2 regions of the Solibacillus sp. FSL K6-1523 genome follow, and region 2 is predicted to be linked to the other one. Evidence: riboswitches for the same ligand, from Rfam matches in the RefSeq annotation. Region 2 holds a riboswitch; the other holds the start of a gene.

Region 1 (8,376 bases), 960 kb from region 2:
GAAATAAAGTTACATGTTTGAATGGGAGTTTTAAAACTAAACGTTAAAGGTGGGGAAAAGTAGATGAAAGTCTTAGAAAATGAAGTTGTGAAATTAGTACCAATTAACACTGAGCATATTGACGGAATATATAAAACAGCGCAGTTTCCTGAAATTTGGGAGCATTTGTCGGTAACATTATTTGACCTGGAAAGTGTTGTTCAATATGTAGAAGACGGTATAAAAAAGCGAGAAGCGAAAACCGATTTTCAATTCGTCATTATTGATGCACAAACAAATGAAGTAATTGGTTCGACTACTTTTATGGATATTTCAATGGCACATAAATGCCTCGAAATCGGCTCTACTTGGCTCACACCTGCATATTGGCGTTCAAACATAAATACAAACTGCAAATTTTTATTATTGCAACATGGTTTTGAAGAACTTGGTTTAAATCGCATTCAAATTAAAACAGGTCATGAAAATATCCGCTCGCAAAAAGCGATCGAGCGTCTAGGTGCCGTAAAAGAGGGCATTTTACGCAACCATATGATTCGAAAAGAAGGCACGATTCGCCATACTGTAATGTACAGTATTACAATTGAAGAATGGCCGGAAATGAAAAAACGTTTCTTGGCTGAGCTTTTATAAGGGAAATCAAAGTGGAAAAGGGCGTACAACCAGCCCTTTTCCATTTTTTTACTGTACAGGGACTAATATTTCACACAAATGGTTAGCGATCATTGTAGAAGTATATCTTTCAATAATGGGTTGTTCTCTGACGGCTAAATTATTTTTATCTATTTCAGAAAAGATAGTGCCCCAAAATTCGCTAACTGCCTCTTTTGTATGGTCAAGCAAGAAAATAGCATATTTCCCGCCAGCAAAAGTACCAACTTGAGCAGGTTCTTCCACTTGAAAAACTTTATCTATTACAACGCAAACATCATAACGACATTCTGCTTTAGGGGTCACCTCTGGGTTATCTTGTGGGATACCTAAAATTATAGAATTCTCAAATAACCCATTCAACTGTGCCCATCTTTTAAATGACTCCATTAATTCTTTATTTTGCTTTTCACCGTACGCTCCAACGTTACGGAAATAAGCAATCCTTGATTCAGGTAATTCTTCAATAGTTAATTGCATATTTTATTCCTCCCTTCCTAGAAAAGGTAATACGATATAAAATGTTTTTCAAGCTCTTTTTTAAAAAATTGGATTAGGTGCCGGTATAATTTACCGGTTATTTCCCTGCATAATAAAATTTAGAAAGGATTTCTTATTCGATAATTCTCTTCCTTATGAATAGAATTTAATAAAAATGTAAGAAATATGCTATTGAATACACCCATCACTAGTACTTATTGAAAATTCCTATTGTAATACAATAAATTAGTTGGTAGTATATGATATAGTACAATAATAGTGTTGGACGCGAGTTATTAGATGTTGGAAATTTTCAACACCAAATAGGCATACAAATGCATAAAGTATCATTGCGTAGATCGTTGTGGATAAAACTACAAACGGGAGCAGTTTCTGGAGAGAGCGCATCAATTGCGTCGCCGAAGGGTTCACAATCTCAGGCAAAAGGACAGAAGGGTAATAATAGTAGACGTTTTTTTGTGTTTAAAAACGTTGTTATTTTTTATTCTTAAGTTATAGAGACTGATTCCATTTTAGGGATCAGTCTCTTTTTTTCAGGAAAAATGATTCACCGCGAACCTCATCGCTATTATTTCGATCCATACGAAAAATATGGAGCAAAATAATGATATCGGAGGAAAACATCTTGGCACAACAACAGTTAAAACGAGAACTAAAAAATCGACATGTTCAATTGATCGCAATTGGTGGAACGATTGGGACAGGGTTATTTTTAGGCTCGGGTAAAGCGATTGCATTAGCAGGGCCATCTATTATTTTGGCGTATTTAATTGTCGGCATTGCACTATTTTTCGTTATGCGTGCATTAGGAGAATTATTACTATCAAAAGGCGGCTATCAATCCTTCACTGAATTTGCGACAGAATACATAGGGGATTGGGCAGGCTATGTGACAGGATGGACGTATTGGTTTTGCTGGATCATGACTGCAATGGCCGACATTATTGCGGTCGGCATGTACACACAGTATTGGTTTGACATCCCGCAATGGGTGCCAGCAATTGCTTGTTTAGTCGTATTACTAGGTTTAAATTTATTAACGGTAAAACTTTTCGGAGAGTTAGAGTTTTGGTTTGCGCTCATTAAAATTATTACGATTGTAGCATTAATCGTAATTGGCGTTATTTTATTAATTATTGGATTTGAAACAAACACAGGTCAAGTAGCCGTATCGAATTTGTGGGAACATGGTGGATTATTCCCGAATGGCGCATTTGGCTTCTTAATGGCCTTCCAAATGGTCGTATTTGCCTTCGTTGGGGTAGAATTAGTCGGTGTTTCGGCAGCGGAAACAGCGAATCCGCAAAAAAATATTCCTTCTGCGATTAATAAAATTCCACTGCGTATTTTATTATTTTACGTTGGTGCGTTATTCATCATTTTAACGATCAATCCATGGAATACATTAAGTGCGGAAAGCTCGCCATTTGTGCAAGTGTTTGCATTAGTCGGCATTCCAGTGGCAGCGGGATTAATTAACTTTGTTGTATTAACATCCGCAGCATCTGCCGGAAATAGTGGTTTATTTTCAACGAGCCGTATGTTGTTTAGTCTTGGCTCGAACAATCAAGCTTCAAAAAAATTCGGTACTTTAAATAAAAGAAGTGTGCCACAAAACGGTTTAATTTTTTCAGCAGTTGTCGTGTCAATTGGAGCGTTATTAAGTTATTTCATGCCAGAGGATGCTTTTGGAATTGTCACGACGATTAGTGCGATTTGTTTTATTTGGGTATGGAGCATCATTTTAATTTCGCATATTCTTTATAAAAAACGTCACCCAGAATTGCATGCAACTTCTACTTTTAAAGCACCATTAACACCGTTTATTAACTATTTAGTATTAGCTTTCTTCGCATTTTTACTTGTCATTATGGCGATTTCAGAAGCGACTCGAACAGCGTTAATGCTCACACCGCTTTGGTTTATTTTGCTATTCGTGCTTTATCGAATGAAAAGAAAATAACAAGTAGTCCGAACTTCACTGACTGAAGTTCGGATTTTTTTGATTCCAGTTATAATTCATATTAAAATAGAGGAAAAGGCGGTGGGAATAGTGGCGGGAAGGGTTATTTTTCATGTGGATATGAATAGTTTTTATGCGTCTGTTGAACAAGCACATGATCCGAGCTTAAAAGGAAAACCGATTGCGATTGCAGGGAATGTGAAAGAGCGTCGAGGGATTATTGTAACGAGCTCATATGAGGCAAGGGCGCATGGGATTTATACAACAATGACGGTTGGAGAAGCAATGAGAAAATGTCCACAGTTGCTATTATTACCACCCGATTTTGCTAAGTACCGGGTCGCAAGTGCGGCAATATTTACGATTTTACGAAGCTATACAGATTTAGTTGAACCTGTTTCGATTGATGAAGGTTACTTAGATGTTACCGAACGTTCGAAAACACAGCATCCTGTGAAAATTGCTGAGGAAATCCAGCAACGCATAATAACTGAACTAGATTTACCTTGTTCGATTGGCATTGCACCGAATAAGTTTTTAGCGAAAACCGCATCGGACATGAAAAAGCCACTCGGAATTACCGTACTGCGGAAGCGTGAAATCCAACAATTGTTATGGCCGCAAAAAGTGATTGAAATGCATGGTATTGGGGAAAGTACTGCTAAAAAATTAGCAACATTTGGGATTTTGACAATAGGCGATTTGGCAAATGCGGATGAACGGATGCTTCAAAACAAATTAGGGAAGAATGGGGTGCGCTTAAAAAATAGAGCGAACGGGATAGACGAGCGAAATGTCGATCCCAATTCGATTTATGATACGAAAAGTGTGGGCAATTCCACGACATTACCAAGGGATGAAACCGAATATTACATTTTGAAAGAGACGTTTGAAAAATTAAGTCGCAGTGTAGCAGAGCGTTTAAAGGCGAAATATTTAGTTGGTACAACGGTCAGTATTCAAATTCGTAATTTTGAATGGAAAAATCAAACACGGAGCAAATCGGTTCGAAATGCGCTTCAAAATGCGGATGCGATTTTTGATATTGCTTGGAAACTATTTACCCAAAATTGGGATGAAACTCCGGTAAGGCTCGTGGGGATTACCGTATCAAATGTTGTTGATCAAGCAGAAACGACGCAGCAATTGAATATATTTAACTTTGAACAGCATGCGAAAGACGAACCGATTGTTGAACTTGTTCAGTCAATCGAAAAGAAGTTTGGGAAAGGGAGTTTACAAAGGGGAGTACGCGCAAAAAAATCAAGTTATGCTTCTAAAACAAGCTTCAGTAAAGACTTTTTGGAAGATCATAAGCAAGATTTATAACGAGCACTGAATTTTTCTATATTTAGACACGAATCGACTATTTATCGGATGAATAATTGTTTCAAATAGGTTTCTTGTCCTACTCCATGCTATAATGAGATGTACGATTTTGCTATGGAGGAGGAGTTGGACATTCATCCGATACGTTTTTTAAGGATAATGGGAATATTAGATGGCGTATCACTTATTACGCTATTATGTATCGCCATGCCACTTAAATATTTTGCAAATATGCCAATTTTCGTCACGATTAATGGTAGTTTACACGGTGGGATTTTCGTTTTATATATAATCGCAATCGCCCTTGTTCAAATCCGCATTAGGTGGAATATTATTTGGTCCATTTCTGCCATTATTGTTGCATTTATACCGTTTGGTAACTTCATTTATGAGTTGAAATTAAAGAAAATGCAACCACAATTCCAAGTTAAACCAATTCCAAAGCAATGGCTTGTGTATGTCATCATTTTCTTCTCATTTTTTGATCTATTTGTACAGCTACCTGTTATGAGTACATATGCGCTATCTATTGGTGCGACGACATTTATCGCCGGAATTGTTGTAGGCATGTATTCCTTTATGAATACGTTTGGTAATATATTTTCTGGCGTTTTTACAGACAAAATAGGGGCTTTTAAAATACTTGTTTTTGGCTTAATTGCGTCTGTTCTATCATTGTTCGCGTATCAATTTGTTGATGACACGACAACTTTATTAATTGTCCGTTGTATACATGGCTTTAGTAGTGGTTTTATAACACCAGCTGCTTTTACGTTATTAGCGAACACTACGGCAAATTCAAAGCAGGGGAGCGGAAGTGCGATTACGGGTTCCTTTGTAGGAATCGCGGCAATTGTTGGTCCTGCTACGAGTGGTATTTTAGCGAGTAAAATTTCTGTACCAAATGTGTTAAGTTTAGTTGCCCTATATGGATTGTTATCATTAATAGGGATGCTTTTATTTTTACGGAAGACGCCACTCACTAAAAAATCAAGTTCACAGAAAAAAGACAAGTTTCAATGGAATAATGGGTTAATGAAAGCATATGGAGGCGCATTTTTCCTTATGTTTTCACAAGGTGTTTTAGCTTATTTATTGCCGATGTACGTGGAAGATTTGGGATATAGTTCGCGTATGTCCGGTACGTTATTGAGTGTTTTTGGGATTGTTGCGGTATTAGTGTTCCTATTGCCAACAAACCGAATTTTTGATTATCTCAACTCAAGCTATACATTACTCATTGGTGTGACGGTGTTAGGAACTAGCCAAGTTATTATTGGGCAATCCACAACGTCTTTAACATTGTACGCCGCGCTTGCATTTTATGGAGTGGGATTCGCCTTTTTCTTCCCAGCGATTAATTCCATTTTGGTCGAATCTACGACAAAAGAAACGCGTGGGAAAGCATATGGCTTTTTTTATGCCTTTTTCTCCATGGGCGTTGTTGCAGGTTCATTCTTGCTTGGAACACTAGATTTAACCGGAACAGCAGGATTTTTGTTTACAGGGCTCGTTTTATTTTCATTTAGTGCAGTAATTATTGTTTCTACAATTCGCTCAAAGCAAGATTCTATTTCTTGGCGAAAAAAAGTAAATGATTGACGAGCAATTTTTAAAAAGTGATTTATTTATATAGTAAGATACATCAAATCGCATGTGTCCATTGGAAGTAAGAGAGGAAGAATAGGATGATTTTAAATTTAGAAGTAGTAGAACGTTGTAGTAAAGAAACAGAAGAAACAATTGCGGTTGCAGAAGCAGCATTTATAAATACACCGATTAGCTATTTAAAAGAAAATCAAAGCGAGTTTATTTTTGCGCAAAGTACGCAATTTCAAGACATTCGTATTGATGAAATGGCGCTTGAATTCGATGATGCCTTTCGTTTATATACGGCACTTTTTGGTTTAAAGGTACAAAAAAAACATAGTGATGCCATTCGTCGTTACTTAAAAGAAAATGTAAAATCTGCATTAGGCAGCAGCAGTGCTTCTTTTTCTATGCAAGAAGGTTTATGGGAGCTAAATGTTGCGGTGGACTGTTTAGAAGGATTCAATGAGCAATTAACGATCCAACAAGTATATGAACTGCTTTATCAATTTGTTGCGCAATTATTAGAAACGATTGAATTATAAGTATGAAATATCTATATAGTTTTGCTTGGCGAAAGGATGAGTACGAGCTTTCACGACTGGAAATGCGCACATTTTTTAATTTCCATGTGGAAGGCAATGTCCTTTTAAGTGAGCAAAAAATTGAGCCAAGTCGCAGTCCGTTTATGCGTTTGCGCTTGGATATTATGTGTGAGGCGACAACACTTGAAGAGTTAGTTGCATTCGCATCGACAATCGAACTGACGGACAAGACGTTTAAAATCAGTTGCTTAAATAATAAAGATGATGCGATTGAACCAAAAATAGCACGACCAATCCGCAATGCATATATGAAAGAAATTGGGTTAGCCATTTCGGCTGAACCAAATTTAGACGCGCCAGATGTGGAATTTGGGCTTGTTATATATGAAGATACATTTTATTTCGGTGAATTAGTGCACGGGGAATCGGTTTGGCTAAAGCATATGCAAAAGCCAGAGATGTATTCCACTGCTCTGAGCACAAGAGATGCAAGGGCACTCGTCAATATTGCGGCGCCGTTTCCAGAAGGGCTTCGTATTATCGATCCATGCTGCGGCATTGGAACGGTATTAGTGGAAGCAATGAGCATGGGTATTCCAATCGAAGGACGAGATATTAATAAACGCGTTGTTTGGGGCTCTGAGATTAATTTGCGTCATTTTGGCTATGAACCAAATGTACAAATTGGTCCGATAGAAGAAGCATCAGATGGTTATGATGTGGCGATTATTGATATGCCGTATAATTTATTTACACATGCATCAAGTGATTTGCAACAGAGTATCATTACGCATGCAAGAAGAATTGCTAAAAGAGTAGTCATCGTGACGATTGAACCGATGGACGACAAAATAGCAAATGCCGGCTTAACAATTATGGACCGTGCAATTGTGCAAAAGGGTAATTTTAAGCGCGAACTCGTTGTATGTGAATGAATTGATAGTAATGAATAAGAAGACAGCAACTTACACAAATTATGTGTAGGTTGCTTTTTTAGTTTAATGGGGTGGAAGAGGAGCTAAAATAAATAGTAGGAAAATAAATATCTCAAATTCAAAATAACTTTCGGCAAATGTGTTGACAGTCTTTTTTATACATGGTATATTTATCTCGAATTAAAGATAAATGAATTCGTAACGATAAGGAGGATTGCCGATGAGTGACTATCATAAGCAGTTAAAAGCATTTACCGTATTGCTACGTGCAGCAAATACTGTGCAAGAAGTTTCACGAAAAGATATTACAGCAAATGATTTGAATTTAACGGAATTTGCCGTATTGGAGTTACTTTATCATAAAGGTGATCAACCAATTCAAATAATTGGTAAAAAAGTACTCATTGCTAGCAGTAGCATTACGTATGTCGTAGATAAGCTCGAAAAAAGAGGATTTGTCCAAAGACTTGCTTGCCCTAGTGATCGACGGGTAACTTTTGCATCGCTCACAGATGAGGGGACAGCATTTATTGAAGGCATTTTTCCAAAACATGAAAAAAAAGTCGCACAAGTATTCGACGTACTGACGGAGGAAGAGCTTGAAACGTTTACAATATTAACAAAGCGAATCGGACTTCATGCAGAACGTCTTTAACTTGATTCAGCTGAATCAAGTCAAGCCCCGGCGGATGTCACAGATTTTTAAAGGAAGATTTTCGAGTGAACTCGAAAAAAATCTGGACGCAATTACGCCAAGGCGAAATTGATTTTTTTGAGGTTATATCTCGAATTCAAGGTAACGGAGGGGTTAGAATGAACCATATTAAAGGAATTCACCATGTAACAGCCATTACGAGCAGTG
Region 2 (8,376 bases):
GCTAATGTACTTGTTATTTTGATAGGATGTATCATTGTTATCACCTCACTTATTCTTCATTTATATATAATGAATTATATTTTAAATCTTAGGATTATTTTACCATATTTTATATCGGAATGGTCGATTTCAATTGAAAATAATGTGCAAAAAGAAACTTTTTATCATTCGATAGGTTTTCGTATTTTTTCAATATATAATAACGCTAAGATAGTTTTGCGGTATCCTTTATGAAAAAAAGATGAAGAGAGGCGTTATTATGGAACAAGAATCTATTATAAAACATAAGTGTGAGCAGTTATTGTTAAGGGCGAGCCATTTTGATGCATCTGATTTGCATTTACTACCAGGGGAACATCAGTACAAAATTATGTTTCGGAAATATGGACAGTTTATTCATGCTGGTGAACTTCAGAGTGATATTGCCAAAAGAATGATTTCTTATTTCAAGTTTTTATCCTCCTTAGATATTAGTGAGAAACGTAAACCTCAAAGTGGTGCTTTTCAAAAACAGCTTAATGACCATTTCTATTCCTTCCGAATTTCCACTTTGCCATCAGCCTTTCAAAAAGAGAGTTTAGCCATTCGTTTATTACGTCAAAATTACACACTTCCCATTTCAACTCTATGTTATGACACAAAAACTGCAACGGAGCTATGTGAGCTTATTACGCAATCGCAAGGTTTATTGCTAATAAGTGGTGCAACCGGTTCTGGAAAAACAACTTCTCTGTATTCGCTTGTACAATATTGTTCCAACGAGTTATCTCGTCACGTTATATCACTCGAAGACCCAGTAGAAAGTAGCCAGGAGCAACTGTTACAAATTCAAGTAAATGAGCGCGCAGGTGTTACGTATGCAGCGGGGCTAAAGGCGATTTTACGCCATTCTCCGGATGTTATTATGGTTGGAGAAATTCGTGATAAAGAAACCGCGAAAATTGCCATTCAAGCCGCATTTACAGGTCATTTAGTCATTTCAACGATTCATGCCAAGGATACAATCAATTGTTTGTACCGCTTGATGGATTTAGAGGTTTCAGTGGAGGAGATGCGTCAAATGCTCATTGCCGTTGTTTCGCAAACGTTGATCAGTACAGAGCAAGATGAGCAAAAAGCGTTGTTTGAAATACTTTCTGAAGCTACGCTAGAAACCGCTTTAAATGAAATCGCCCAGCACCGAAAATATACGCTTCCCTATGAGCAAACATTAGCTGGTCAAAGGGCAAAATTAGGGGTGAAATTGTATGAACCTACCTCTTCTTAGGGGGCGTGTTGCAAATTTTAGTGTTATAAGTTTTCGTAAAGCAAAAGTGTCAGATTTTCCAACATTTTTAGAACGAATAGGGGATCTTCTAAAAGAAGGTTATACATTCGCGCATTGCATTCAAATGCTGTTACCGTTTCATATGAAGCAATATGAAGAAATGCAAGAAAGTGTGAAAGAGGTACTTCATGATGGTGGAGGTGCTACACAGGTTTTAAAACTTTTAGGCTTGGAAAAACAGTATTTGGTGTCGATTGAATTAGCAGAATTGACGGGTCAGTTAGCGGAAACTGTTCAGATTGTTTCCCAGCAGCTAACATTTCAACAAGAAATGAAATCGAAATTAGTGAAGGTGCTATCCTATCCCGTTTTGTTATTTGTATTTTTAATGGGATTATTTCTCGCCTTCCGGACATTTTTTTTACCAAATATCTCAACAATGGTTACATCCAGAGCTCAAAATGATACGTCGACAAGTGTGCAATGGTCTAAATTCTTTTTGCATATGCCTGATTATATCATTGTATTAGTAGCAATTTTATTAAGTGTGGTAGCCGCTTTTATTTTTTATATTAAACGAAAACGTGTGGATCTTCAGTTATCTCTCCTCTTTAAAATCCCTTTGCTTGGCCACTTTTGGAAATTATTATTAACCCGGCATTTTTCAAGAGTATTAGGAAATTTACTACTTGCAGGCTTTTCCTTACAGCATGCGCTCGGCCATTTAAAAAAACAGGAACACCAAATTCAAATAGCTTATGTCGCGCAAGTACTACAAGAAAAAGTGGTTTTAGGAGATACATTAGCGGAAGCAGTTCAAATCGATGGCTACTTTTATCCAAAGTTTGAGCATTTTATCGCACACGGGGAATCGAGTGGCATGCTTGGGCGTGAATTGATTTTATATTGTGAGCTATTAGATACTCGTTTACAGGTGACAATCCGCTTTTTGATGACAATGATTCAGCCACTATTATTTATGATTATTGCAGCCTGTGTAATTGCTGCGTATTTGAGCATATTGCTTCCGATGTATGACGTATTAGATTTTATTTGAGAGGGGAAAAAACATGAAAAATGAACGTGGTTTTACTTTGGTGGAAATGCTAGTTGTTCTTTTAATTATCTCGATTTTAATTCTAATTACGATACCCAATGTATCCAAACATTTCGCATCTATTGATGAAAAGGGGTGTGATGCCTACGTTGTGATGATACAAGGACAAGTCGAGGCCTATAAGTTGGAAAATAAAAGCTTTCCAACGTCGATGGATGATTTAGTGACGGCAGGCTATGTGCCAGAAACGAATAAAGAATGTCCAAATGGGGAGCAAGTAACGATTGACGCAGAGGGGAAGGTTGAATCAGCCGCACAAGTGAGTGGAGATTAAACGATACCTTCGCAACGAACGTGGTTTTACTTTATTGGAAATGTTAATCGTACTAGCCATTATGGTAATTTTATGTTCATCCATATTTTATTTTTCAAATAGTAAACTTAATCGGCTCACCGTATTAAAAACGATGGACGAAGTGGAATTATTAATTCGCATGGCACAAATGACAGCGATTGAAGAACAAAAGGCTATCGTAATGGATGTGTATGATAATACAAAATTAGTTATTAGGTATTATGTAGGCGCGGAAGTGATTGATACGATGCAACTTCCAGAAGGGATGGAATTCCATGTATCCACACCGAATCCGAGGTTACATTTTCGAGTCAATGGCAATTTGCAATCGTTCGGAAGCATGGCTTTTTATTATGAGGAGGAAATGTATGGCTACAAAATTAACATAGGGAAAGGAAGGTTAACAAGGGATGACTGAACAAGGCTTTTCGTTTGTCGAGGCATTGTTAGCTGTTGTGATTTTATTTTTTCTAAGTGCGAGCCTCGTTCCGCTAACTTTCCATATGAAACAGCAGTTGGAGGGACAAAAACGGCAAACACATGCGGCTGAAGTGGCTTTCAATGGCGCATTACTGCAGCAAAGATATGGCGAATGGAGTGGCGTGCAAGAGATTGAAGGTATTTCATACTTTTGGAATTTTGATTTAGGTTCAGTTTGTGTCAAGTATGATGCCGATTTAGAGGAATATGAACTATGCGTGTAAAGAATGGGTATTTGCGAAATGAACAGGGCTTTACATTTTTGGAAAGTATTTTTCAACTCATGATTTTTATTTTATTTGCCAATATAAGCTTACTCTTAATTTTTTGGTTTCGAGATATTATTAACCTGGACAAAATGAAGGATGAAGTCAATTGGGAGTTATTTATTTATGATTTAAATCAGTACAATGCACGTTCGGTAACCGGGATGCTGAATTCTAGCTCTAGTTTACAAATGGAGTTACTTGATGCGGAAGATGGGAAGTATTTTGTTTTTGATCGTTCTGAATTGCATATTCGTAAACGCTCCAATTTAGGTGGGAATGAAATCCTCTTACCTTATGTGGGATCGTGGAATTTACTAGTCGATAATAATGAAATATTAGTGAAAGTTGTGATGCGTGATGGGACGAGGAGGGAAAGGCGTATGGTTTTGCCAGTTGCTAAAGAATGAACGGGGAATTATTTTTCCATGTGCAATTATTTTATTATTTATTGTGACAGGGGCTGTATTACTATATACAAATGCCTATTTTGCACAATTAAAAACATATAATTCATTGGAATCTATTTACGTTCGTGCTACGATAAATATACTAAGTACTTTGAATGAATAATGAATTGAAGTAGCACGTTTATAGAAGAAGGTGATTTGCATGCGAAAAATATATTTAGTTGGCTTTATGGGATGTGGAAAAAGTGCGATCGGAAGGCGCTTAAGTTATTATCTTAAAATGCCTTACTATGATATGGACCATGAAATTGTAAGGCAACAAGGGATGACAATACCCGAGATATTTGAAAAATATGGAGAATCGCGCTTTCGAGAGATTGAAACTGAGTTTTTACGCTCTTTCCGAGATGAAGCTTGCATTATTGCGACAGGCGGTGGCGTTGCGATTCGTGAAGAAAATCGTAGAATTATGCGACGGACAGGCTTGGTATTTTTCTTAGATGCACTTTTTGATGATATTTATATGCGTATTCGAAATGATAAAAATCGTCCAATCGTTCAAACATCCACAGAGCAAGAATTGAAAGAACTGTATTTGTACAGAAGGAAAATTTACCGGGAAGCAGGTCATATTCAAGTATTGACAGCCAATCGTTCGTTAAGGCAAATAGTTGAGTATATAGGCTTTCAAGTGAATCGCCTAAAGTCGAACAATTGATGTGGAATTGTTGTTTAGGTTCGTGTTTTATCTATTATTAAAAAAAGATTGCGTTCTCATTACATTCAATGTTAGGATATGGCTAAGAGTTATCTTAATTGACTTGATTCAACCGGGGTTCAAACCTCGGTTGAATCAAGTCAAGCCCCGGCGGATGTCACAGATTTTTAAGAGAAGAAGGAAGTCAGCCTAAAAACGTCACATCGTGTGACAACTGCTGACTGACCCACGTCCTGTGGGCCCTCGAAAAATCTGGACGCAATTACGCCGAGGCATAATTGATATAGATTAACTTAGCTATATAGTAATGCGGATGAAGATACGGGGAGAGAACGTGAAGTCACGTCGCCGAAGGAGCAAATAGAGGGTCTATGAATCTCTCAGGCAAAAAGACTCGTATTGGACGCAACTCTGGAGAGAGCTGTGATGTTGTACTATTACAGCCACCAAAGGGGAAAGCCTAAAATGTGAAGGGAATTTCAATTTTAGGTGTAACTTTCAGGTGCAAGGACAGAGAATCTCATTAAAAGGGATTCGTCTGTCTATTTTTTTGCCCTTTTATGGTTTTAAGCTTCTTTATTCCTATAAAAGGACAAAATCAAAGCGAACCATGCAACTAAAAGTGATTACATAATTTAAGGAGGACTATACATGATAAATGAATTAAAACGAACACCGCTTTTTGATGAATATGCAAAATACGGTGGGAAAACAATTGATTTTGGTGGTTGGGATTTACCGGTACAATTCTCTTCAATTAAGGAAGAACACGATGCAGTTCGTAACCGTGCAGGCCTATTTGATGTTTCACATATGGGTGAAATTTTCGTGGAAGGTCCGGATGCTTTACCATACTTACAAAAATTACTATCAAATGACATTTCTAAAATTGCGATTGGCGGCGCACAATATAGCGCATTATGCTATGAAAACGGCGGTGTAGTCGACGATTTATTAACATATCGTTTAGAAGAAAACCGTTATTTACTATGTGTGAATGCATCTAATACAGATAAAGACTTCGCTTGGATGAACGAACATTTAGAAGGCGATGTGACAATTACAAATGCCTCGGATGAATTTGCTCAAATTGCCCTACAAGGACCGCTTTCCGAAGAAGTATTACAAACGTTAACAGATACAGACTTAACGACTATTAAGTACTTCAAATTCCAAGATAATGTGAATGTCGCGGGTCATTCTGTAATAGTTTCACGCAGTGGGTACACAGGTGAGGACGGTTTCGAAATTTACGGAGCTCCAGCTGCGATTGTTGATTTATGGAATAAAATTTTAGATGCTGGTAAAGAGCAAGGTGTTATTGCGGCTGGTTTAGGTGCACGTGATACGTTACGTTTTGAAGCTTGCTTACCATTATATGGTCAAGAACTTTCACAAGACATTACGCCATTAGAAGCTGGAATTGGCTTTGCCGTAAAACTTCAAAAAGAAACGAAATTCATCGGACAAGAAGCGTTAATCGCTCAAAAAGAAGCGGGTTTAACACGTAAATCTGTTGGCATTGAGATGATTGATAAAGGCATTCCACGTCACGGCTATAAAGTATTTAAAGATGGTCAAGAAATCGGTGAAGTAACAACGGGTACACAATCACCAATGACTAAACGCAATATTGGAATGGCTTTAATTGACGCAACATTTGCAGAAGTTGGAATAGAATTGGAAATCGAAATTCGCAATAAATTCGCAAAAGCGGTTATTGTTGAAAAACCATTTTATAAACGCATTAAATAAAATTCGAAAAGAGGGTTACGTATGAAACATCGTTATTTACCAATGACGGAACAAGACAAGCAAGAAATGTTAGAGCGTATTGGAGTTTCTAGTGTGGATGAGCTATTTGAGGACATACCTGAACAAGTACGCTTTAAAGGTTTATATAATATTAAAGCAGCGAAATCAGAAGCGGCCTTATCGAAAGAATTGGCACAACTAGCAGCGAAAAATAAAGATACAGCAACGAACGTATCGTTTTTAGGCGCGGGTGTTTACAATCACTATAAACCAGTTATCGTAGACCACGTTATTTCACGTTCAGAGTTTTATACAGCATACACACCATACCAACCTGAAATTTCTCAAGGGGAATTACAAGCAATCTTTGAATACCAAACGATGATTGCTGAACTTACGGGCATGGATTTAGCGAACTCTTCTATGTATGATGGCGGTACATCACTAGCTGAAGCAGGTATGTTAGCAGCAGGTCATACACGTCGTAAAAAATTATTCGTATCGGGTGCAGTACATCCAGAATATCAAGATGTTGTTGCTACTTATGCATATGGTCAATCAATCGAAGTTGTTACGATTCCAACGAAAGATGGCGTAACAGACGTTGAAGCATTAAAAGAATTAATAGATGATCAAACAGCAGGTGTCATCGTTCAATATCCAAATTTCTTCGGTCAAGTAGAAAATTTACAAGCAATGGCGGATATTGCGCATGATGCAAAAGGATTATTCATCGTTTCAGCAAACCCATTAGCACTTGGCGTATTAACACCTCCAGGTAAATTAGGTGCGGACATTACAGTTGGTGATGCACAAGTATTTGGTATTGCAGAAGGTTACGGTGGTCCTCACTGTGGTTATTTCGCAGTAACAACGAAATTAATGCGTAAAGTACCAGGTCGTTTAGTTGGTGAAACAGTTGACCAAGATGGCCGTCGTGGTTACGTATTAACATTACAAGCACGTGAACAGCATATCCGTCGTGATAAAGCGACTTCTAACATCTGTTCAAACCAAGCATTACTTGCACTTGCAGCATCAGTTGCAATGACAGCACTTGGCAAACAAGGTATGCAAGAAATGGCGAAGCAAAACATCGTGAAGACGCGCTATGCGAAAAATGCTTTCGAAGCAGCTGGATTTACAGTGCTTTATCAAGGTGCGCACTTCAATGAAATCGTAGTAAAAACGAATAAATCAGTAACTGAAATTAATAAAGCTTTAATTGAAAAAGGCATTATCGGTGGATTTGACTTAGGTCGTGTTTACCCAGAATTAGAAAATCACGCATTAATCGCAGTAACAGAAATTCGCACAAAAGAAGAAATTGATGCGCTTGTTGCGGAAATGGGGGCTCACAATGCATAACGAAAACCAATCACTCATTTTTGAAATTACGAAAGAAGGTCGCGTAGGCTATAACTTAGAGCCATTAGACGTACCAGATTTCGACCTGACAGATTTATTACCAGCTGAGCTTGTTCGTGAGGAAGCAGCAGATCTTCCAGAAGTATCTGAGCTTGATATTATGCGTCACTATACAGCATTATCTCGTCGTAACCACGGCGTAGATTCAGGATTCTACCCACTTGGTTCTTGTACAATGAAGTACAATCCAAAAATTAATGAATCAGTTGCACGTTTTTCTGGTTTTGCTAACGTTCACCCATTACAAGATGAGTCAACGGTGCAAGGTGCAATGGAATTATTATATGATTTACAAACTTCATTAGAAGAAATTACAGGTATGGATGAAGTAACATTACAACCAGCTGCAGGTGCACATGGTGAGTGGACAGCATTAATGATGATCCGCGCTTTCCATGAAGCAAACGGAGAAGGGCACCGTAATAAAGTCATCGTTCCTGACTCAGCACACGGTACAAACCCAGCTTCTGCAACAGTAGCAGGATTTGAAACAATTACAATCAAATCAGGTGAAGACGGCTTGGTTGACCTTGAAGATTTACGTCGTGTTGTTGGTCCAGATACAGCGGCACTAATGTTAACAAACCCGAATACACTTGGTCTATTTGAAGAAAATATTTTAGATATGGCGGCGATTATT

The links. Region 2 has a riboswitch for glycine ahead of gcvT (glycine cleavage system aminomethyltransferase GcvT). Riboswitches for the same ligand answer to the same signal wherever they lie in the genome.
Region 1: linked by a shared signal. The riboswitch ahead of MHI10_RS08825 (amino acid permease) and the one ahead of gcvT (glycine cleavage system aminomethyltransferase GcvT) in region 2 are both predicted to bind glycine.

The regions. Positions count from the first base shown of each region.
Region 1 covers NZ_JBBOSU010000001.1:1,857,389-1,865,764, forward strand. The annotation lists gene MHI10_RS08810 (nucleoside 2-deoxyribosyltransferase) at 1-21, shown strand, start outside; gene MHI10_RS08815 (GNAT family N-acetyltransferase) at 64-633, shown strand; gene MHI10_RS08820 (AraC family transcriptional regulator) at 682-1,131, opposite strand; glycine riboswitch at 1,515-1,593, shown strand; gene MHI10_RS08825 (amino acid permease) at 1,778-3,115, shown strand; gene MHI10_RS08830 (DNA polymerase IV) at 3,206-4,444, shown strand; gene MHI10_RS08835 (MFS transporter) at 4,571-6,046, shown strand; gene MHI10_RS08840 (protoporphyrinogen oxidase) at 6,133-6,579, shown strand; gene MHI10_RS08845 (TRM11 family SAM-dependent methyltransferase) at 6,582-7,514, shown strand; gene MHI10_RS08850 (MarR family winged helix-turn-helix transcriptional regulator) at 7,735-8,169, shown strand; gene MHI10_RS08855 (ring-cleaving dioxygenase) at 8,328-8,376, shown strand, end outside.
Region 2 covers NZ_JBBOSU010000001.1:2,814,501-2,822,876, reverse strand. The annotation lists gene MHI10_RS13600 (helix-turn-helix transcriptional regulator) at 1-35, opposite strand, end outside; gene comGA (competence type IV pilus ATPase ComGA) at 257-1,267, shown strand; gene comGB (competence type IV pilus assembly protein ComGB) at 1,248-2,324, shown strand; gene comGC (competence type IV pilus major pilin ComGC) at 2,338-2,658, shown strand; gene comGD (competence type IV pilus minor pilin ComGD) at 2,648-3,097, shown strand; gene MHI10_RS13575 (type II secretion system protein) at 3,090-3,383, shown strand; gene comGF (competence type IV pilus minor pilin ComGF) at 3,374-3,835, shown strand; gene MHI10_RS13565 (shikimate kinase) at 4,038-4,553, shown strand; glycine riboswitch at 4,867-4,959, shown strand; glycine riboswitch at 4,963-5,069, shown strand; gene gcvT (glycine cleavage system aminomethyltransferase GcvT) at 5,205-6,308, shown strand; gene gcvPA (aminomethyl-transferring glycine dehydrogenase subunit GcvPA) at 6,330-7,676, shown strand; gene gcvPB (aminomethyl-transferring glycine dehydrogenase subunit GcvPB) at 7,669-8,376, shown strand, end outside.